DNA from 2 places in the Vibrio sp. 10N genome. Region 2 is predicted to be linked to the other one. Evidence: predicted binding sites of a transcription regulator. Region 2 holds the regulator's gene; the other holds the start of a gene.
The links. Region 2 encodes PurR, which represses purine synthesis genes. Its sites were predicted from a motif close to TNANGNAAACGTTTNCNTNA; they were not measured.
Positions count from the first base shown of each region.

Region 1: a site for PurR is predicted at 1,347-1,366, ahead of folD (bifunctional methylenetetrahydrofolate dehydrogenase/methenyltetrahydrofolate cyclohydrolase FolD). Genes of this name have one in related genera too.

Region 1 covers NZ_BTPM01000001.1:842,977-846,723, forward strand. The annotation lists gene AAA946_RS04020 (HPr family phosphocarrier protein) at 1-195, opposite strand, end outside; gene folD (bifunctional methylenetetrahydrofolate dehydrogenase/methenyltetrahydrofolate cyclohydrolase FolD) at 412-1,275, opposite strand; tRNA gene AAA946_RS04030 (tRNA-Arg) at 1,481-1,557, shown strand; gene AAA946_RS04035 (DEAD/DEAH box helicase) at 1,660-2,856, shown strand; gene AAA946_RS04040 (NfeD family protein) at 2,890-3,342, opposite strand; gene AAA946_RS04045 (SPFH domain-containing protein) at 3,339-3,747, opposite strand, start outside.
Region 2 covers NZ_BTPM01000001.1:1,176,707-1,180,453, reverse strand. The annotation lists gene torD (molecular chaperone TorD) at 1-256, shown strand, start outside; gene purR (HTH-type transcriptional repressor PurR) at 586-1,590, shown strand; cyclic di-GMP riboswitch class I at 1,770-1,859, shown strand; gene AAA946_RS05620 (TfoX/Sxy family DNA transformation protein) at 1,975-2,565, shown strand; gene AAA946_RS05615 (TVP38/TMEM64 family protein) at 2,686-3,369, shown strand; gene AAA946_RS05610 (DUF2007 domain-containing protein) at 3,370-3,702, shown strand; gene AAA946_RS05605 (alpha/beta fold hydrolase) at 3,683-3,747, opposite strand, start outside.

The DNA.
Region 1 (3,747 bases), 330 kb from region 2:
AGATTGAACCGTGACTTCTGTGCCTTTCACCAACTGCAGTGTTTGCAGCTTAAACAAGTTTTTGGCGGTGGCGGTTTTCCCTTTTGATACAATCTCGACATCTTCAGCATACTGTTTAGCTTGTTTTACAAACTGTGCTGCTGGTCTGGTGTGTAGGCCACTTTCCGCTGTAATTACGGCATTTTTCTTATACATAGCGTTGTCCCCTCATTAGTCGACGAATATTTCTGACTCTGTTTGTACCTAACGTGAGGGACGAATACTGTGACAAAGCGGCAAAGTTACTAATACAAGGACAAAGAGTAGGGAAAAATGAGAGGGAGTTAACGTTATCTGACTGATTTTTAGAGGGAAATGTCGTGCGACAAGCGGTAATGAAAGTAAGGGAGCGAGCTCCCTTACTGGAGCGGATTACTTTTTAGCAGTGTGGAACTGCTCACAGGCAATCATGGTGTTCTCAATCAGGCTTGCGACTGTCATAGGGCCCACACCGCCAGGAACCGGGGTGATGAAACTCGCGTTATCTTTAGCCACATCGTATTCGACATCACCAACCAGAGTACCATTCTCTAAACGGTTGATGCCCACATCGACCACAACCGCACCTTTCTTAATCCAGTGGCCTGGCACAAAGTTTGGCTTACCAACAGCGACCACTACCACGTCTGCTTGACGCACATGGCTCTCTAAGTCTTTAGTGAATCGGTGACAGGTTGTCGTTGTGCAACCAGCCAGCAACAGCTCTAGCGTCATTGGGCGACCAACAATATTAGATGCACCCACAATCACCGCGTGCTTACCACGAAGTTGAATGTTGTAACGGTCAAGGAGAGTGATAATGCCTTTCGGCGTGCACGAGCGTAACTTAGGAATGCGCTGCGCTAGACGGCCTACATTGTATGGGTGGAAGCCATCGACATCTTTTTCTGGGATGATGCGCTCAAGAACGTGAGTCGTATCGATACCCGCTGGAAGCGGCAATTGCACCAAGATACCGTCGACCTCTGGGTCATTGTTCAGCTCATCAACTAGGCTTAATAGCTCTTCTTCGGTTGCGCTCGCTGGCAAGTCGTAAGACTTAGAAACAAAGCCTACCTCTTCACACGCGCGACGTTTGCTACCCACATAAACCTGCGAGGCTGGGTCTTCACCCACTAAAACAACTGCTAACCCCGGCGCTCGAAGTCCTGCGTCCGTTCTCGCTTTAACACGAGCGGCCACTTCTGAGCGTACAGTTTGAGAAATGAGTTTCCCATCAATGTTTTGAGCAGACATAATTTTCCTTGAGAAAGTTAATTGACTGTTATTTTTGTGTGCATTGTCCCAGAAAACTATTTCAAAAGCTACAACGCAAACGTTTGCATTGGTGTGTTTTTCGTCTTTTGATGATGTGTTGACTTTTTTTTGGGCGTTTAAACCACTCAAAGTAATAAAGCCATTGATTTACCTCTCCTAACTCGTATAATCCTTTCCCTATAGCGCGCCCTTAGCTCAGCTGGATAGAGCACGTCCCTTCTAAGGATGTGGTCGTAGGTTCGAATCCTACAGGGCGTGCCATTATTTTAAGACCCCTGATAGCTCTATGAGTTGTCAGGGGTTTTTCGTTTTAATTCTTATGATCTGCTACACTTTTTGCAATTAATCGTCTGAGAACTCGTGATGTCTTTTTCTAACCTCGGCTTAAGCCAACCTATATTGGATGCAGTAGCGTCGCTTGGCTATCAAAAGCCAACCACGATTCAAACCAAAGCAATTCCGATTGTCCTAAAAGGTGAAAACCTGATTGCAGCGGCACAAACGGGTACCGGTAAAACGGCGAGTTTTGTGCTGCCTATTCTAGAGAAGCTAAGCCAAAGCGAAACCCAGCGTAAGAAGCGTGCGCGTGCGATCATCTTAACGCCGACTCGTGAACTGGCACTGCAGGTAAACCAAAGCATTGAAGCCTACGCGCAGCATCTGCCTTTAAAGTCGATGGCGATGTTTGGTGGTGTGGATTACGCACCGCAAAAACAAGCGCTGATTGATGGCGTTGATATTGTCGTTGCCACTCCTGGCCGCTTGATTGATTTGTACGGTCAGCGCGCGATTCATTTTGATGAGCTCGAAGTACTGGTGTTAGATGAAGCCGATAAGATGCTTGATATGGGCTTTATCGATGCCATCAACAAAATCATTGCTCGCGTACCAGAAGATGCGCAAAACCTCCTTTTCTCAGCAACGCTGTCTAACCCAGTTCGAGAGTTAGCAAAATCGGCAATCCGCGATCCTGAAGAGATCTCGATTACCAAACACAGTGCTTCAAAGAGCAACATCAAGCAGTGGATTGTCACGGTCGATAAAGACATGAAATCGTCGCTGCTCAGCCACATGCTGCAAACCAATGATTGGAAACAAGCGCTGATTTTTATTGAGACTAAACATGGCGCTGCCAAACTGGTGAGCCAGCTTGAAAAGCGCGGCATCGCAGCTGAAGCGTTCCACAGTGGCCGTAACCAGAAGATTCGTCAGCAATTGATTGAGTCGTTTAAAGCTGGCGAAATCCAGTACCTAGTCGCAACGGGCGTTGCCGCGCGTGGTATTGATATTGAAAATCTCCCTGTGGTTATCAACTATGACTTACCATTCCCAGCGGATGAATACGTGCATCGCATTGGTCGTACCGGTCGCGCTGAAGCGGCAGGTGAGGCTGTATCGCTGGTCTCTAAAGATAATTTCAAGAACCTGTGCATGATTGAGAGTCGTTTAGGCCATTTGCTAGATCGAGTGGAGATTGAAGGGTTTACACCCAGAAAACCGGTGCCTATCTCGATTCTGAACTACGTGCCAAAGCATAAACGCGAAGCGCAAGATAAATAAAAAAATGCCCCTGATTTGTGTCAGGGGCATTTTTTATTCGGCTTTTTCAATGAGTAGGGTTATCCCATCTACGTCGATGACTTTGACTAACGTACCGGAAGGCAACGGTTGGTCGCTGTAAGCCGACCAAGATGTATCCCCCAATCTGATGCGACATTTACCGCGATTGATGTCTTCTTCAAGTACCGCAGTTTGTCCAAGTAGTTGTTTGTCTTTTTGGTTGAGGTCACGCTGCTGATCGGAATGTTTGTCGACCTTGTGTTGTTTACGCCACCAAAGCCAAGTAAGCGCGAGAGAGAACACACCAAAGCTAACCCACTGAAGCTGCCAACTGATGGGCACAAATGCCAATACAATGCCAACCAGCATCGCTGAGATGCCAAGCCACAACATATACCCAGCCGTGCCAAGCAGCTCACCACAAAGCAGAAGTAAACCTAGGGCTAACCAGTGCCAATAGTTAACTTGGCTGAGTAATTCAATCACGCTTTATCCTCATTGTTGCTTGCTTTCGATTGGTTGAACATTTCCGCGATACCAGCGACAGAGCCCATTAGGCCTGTTGCCTCAAGTGGTAGCATGATGATCTTACCGTTTTCCGCTTGGCCAATAGATTTCAGTGCATCGGTATAGCCTTGAGCAACGAAGTAGTTAACGGCCTGCATATCACCTTGAGCGATTGCGTTGGAAACCATCTCGGTTGCTTTCGCTTCTGCTTCTGCGGCACGTTCACGGGCTTCTGCTTGAAGTATAGCAGCCTGCTTATCACCTTCGGCTTTGAGGATTTCTGCTTGTTTTTGACCTTCTGCACGTAGGATCTCGGCTTGACGTACCCCTTCGGCTTCTAGAATTTCAGCACGTTTATTACGTTCGGCTTTCATTTGTGCATTC
Region 2 (3,747 bases):
TGACCATCTCGCAATTGAGCTCGACTTTTTGGGCAATCTCATAATCCGCTCCAACGAGCTGGAAAATGAAGCGCACATGAACACCGCGATGACCGAGCAAGCAGACTTCATTAATACCTATTTAATGAGCTGGTTGCCTCAGTTCGTTCAAAAATGCCAACAGTTTGATGAATTTGGTTTTTACGCAGCTGCGGCAAGTTTATTGCACGCTTTCTGTCAGCTCGACCTTACCTATCTTTTGGATGAAAACGACTAGCTAACATGTGGCGCAAAAGGGTTTTCCGCTCTCTATGAGTCAATTTTGCGCCTTAGTTATAAATTTCTAGGATAAATGATTGCCAGCTCACTAAGCTGCGACTACAATTCGCCGTTTAAATGCAATCACCCAACGGCATTACAATTAGACGCCCCTTTCCGGTGCCGACTTTGAGCCATACGCTCAAACTTTGCCTTGGCTTGCATACACTTGCCGGTTCCCGCCTTTAAATTCGTATTTTCACAAAAGTGCTGGAACCACTAAAATGAAAGCGGCACAAACGTTAATTCAACGTTAAACCTATAAGCCGCGACTAATAGGATATCACTATGGCAACCATTAAAGATGTCGCCCGACTTGCTGGCGTTTCAACGACCACAGTATCCCATGTAATTAATAAGACTCGCTTTGTTGCAGAAGCAACACAAGAAAAAGTGATGGCGGCGGTTAATGAGCTCAATTACGCCCCAAGTGCGGTTGCTCGTAGCTTGAAATGCAACTCGACCAAGACCATTGGCATGCTGGTTACGCAGTCGACCAACTTATTTTTCTCAGAAGTCATCGATGGTGTGGAAAGTTACTGCTATCGCCAAGGCTATACTCTCATTTTGTGTAACACAGGCGGTGTTTACGAGAAGCAACGTGACTACATCCGCATGCTTGCCGAAAAGCGTGTTGATGGCATTTTGGTGATGTGCTCAGACTTAACCGAAGAGCTCCTTGAAATGCTTGACCGCCATGCTGATATTCCTAAGGTAATCATGGATTGGGGCCCAGAGAGCTCGCAAGCAGATAAGATCATCGATAACTCGGAAGAAGGTGGCTATCTAGCAACTAAGTTCTTGATTGAAAAAGGTCATACCGATATTGCTTGCCTAAGTGGCCACTTAGAGAAAGCTGTCTGCCAAGAGCGCATCATTGGTTACAAGCGTGCACTGGTGGAAGCCGGTATCGAAATGAAAGAAGATCGCATTTTAGAAGGTAACTTTGAATGTGATACCGCTGTAATCGCCGCGAACCGAATTGCAGCAATGGAAGAAAGGCCCACTGCAGTATTTTGCTTTAATGACACAATGGCATTCGGACTAATGAGTCGCCTTCAGCAGCTTGGCGTTCGTGTCCCTGACGACATTTCTGTTATTGGTTATGACAATATCGAACTGGCTGAATACTTTTCACCTCCGCTCACAACGGTTCACCAACCGAAGCGACGCGTCGGTAAAAATGCCTTTGAGATTCTACTAGAACGAATCAAAGATAAAGGTCACGAAAAACGCATTTTCGAAATGCACCCAGAAATTGTAGAACGTGACTCTGTCAAACCTCTTACCTAATGCTGACAAAAGTGCCGATTTCGGCACTTTTTTTTGATCTCTATTCAAAGTTTTCCCTGCCCACTGTCAATTTTTTATTCACCTCTAGGCACAAATAGTCAACCATTATTTGAACCAGTGTCACATTTTGAAAAAACAGTAATCAATAACTTACATAGTTTTCCTATATGCTATATGTGTCACGCACAGGGCAAACCATCTGAAAGGGTGGGACGCAAAGCCTCCGGCCTAAACCAATTTTTTAATTGATAGGTAGCGGGGTTGCCGATGGCAAGGGGTAAGACTCAGTTATAGCAGTGGCTTAACAGAGCTCTGACACCCGTTTGCTATACTCTCGGACCTGATTTTGGTGACACAATCAATAACACCGAGAAAAGAATAAGCATGGATAATCCTATACTAAAAGATTCAATGCAGTTATTCGCTCAGCTTGGAAGAGTAAAGTCTCGCTCCATGTTCGGCGGATTTGGCATCTTCGTAGATGATACGATGTTTGCATTAGCAGTGAACAACAAATTACATATCAGAACAGACCGCAAGACCATATCTACCTTTAAGAAACTGGGTTACAAACCATACGTTTACAAAAAGCGTGGATTTCCTGTCGTCACTAAATACTTCGCATTACCAGAAGATTGTTGGCAAGACCAAGAGGCTATCTTGGTTCACGCTAAACAAGCGCTTGAATTTGCTAAAACAGAAAAAGCGCAGCAGTCTGAGGCAAAGCCAAACCGACTAAAAGATTTACCTAACTTACGTCTGGCAACGGAGCGTATGCTCAAAAAAGCCGGTATTGAATCTGTCGGTGATTTGCAGCAGCACGGCTCTGTTGAAGCGTTCAAAGCCATTCAAAGAACCCATTCTAGCTCAGTTGGTCTGGAGTTATTGTGGGCACTTGAAGGTGCAATCAACGGAACTCATTGGTCAGTGATCCCGCAAACCAAACGTGAAGAGCTCGCTAGCTCAATCAACTAACCTTTGGTTTTAATGAGAAAAAATCAGCCTTATGGCTGATTTTTTTCGTATTAGTTGAAAGGAAAAGTTCACTGCTCCTTTCTACTAAACTAATACTAAGACATCTCAAAGGATACCGTCATGAGCAAGAAGCTGATATTGGGGCTGGTACTGGTTGCCGTCATCGTATTTTTAGGCATTAATTTTGGTCAACACCTCACGCTCGAGAACGCCAAAGCGCAGCAAGCCGCGCTCGCTGAGTACATCGATGCTAATTTTGTAACGGCTGCACTCACCTACTTTTTTGCCTACATCGCGATTACTGCGTTTTCGATCCCTGGCGCTGCCGTTGTCACCTTACTAGGTGCTGCTTTGTTTGGTTTTTGGACCAGTCTACTGCTGGTTTCTTTCGCAAGTACTATTGGTGCAACATTGGCATTTTTGAGCAGCCGATTCCTGCTTCGTGATTGGGTGCAAAGTAAATTTGGTTCTAAACTCGACACCATTAATAAAGGTGTGGAAAAAGACGGCGCCTTTTACCTATTCTCACTCAGACTCATCCCGGTATTCCCGTTCTTTTTGATTAACCTATTGATGGGTCTGACACCAATCCGTGCATCAAAGTACTACCTAGTTAGCCAACTTGGTATGCTGCCTGGCACTGCCGTCTACCTAAATGCAGGTACGCAACTTGCCAACATCGATAGCCTTTCTGGCATTGTGTCACCAACTGTATTGGCGTCATTTGCACTGCTAGGTTTGTTCCCGCTCATCGCTAAATGGATCATGGCTCGACTGTCTCGCTCACCGCAGGTACAAGAATAGATGAAGATTTTTATCGGCAATAACCCACCAGAGACTCACATCGTGCAGCAACAACTGGCTTCAGAGGGTATCCACTGTGAAGTGCGCGGTGAGGGTGTGTTTGGACTTAGGGGGGAAGTGCCTTTTGACGAAAGTTCACTGCCTTATGTTTGGCTGTTCGACATCGAACAATCCATGATGGCAAAAGCCATTATTAAGCAGTGGGAGTTAAAAACTCAAAATGCCAATCACGCTGATTGGCATTGCTTTGCATGTGATGAACTCAATGAGGGACAATTTGAGGTTTGCTGGAACTGTCAAACCCCAAAACCAATTAAGATGCCACTGACTTAATGAAATCTATCGAATGCTTATTGAACTCATCTGGCCTTTCAACGT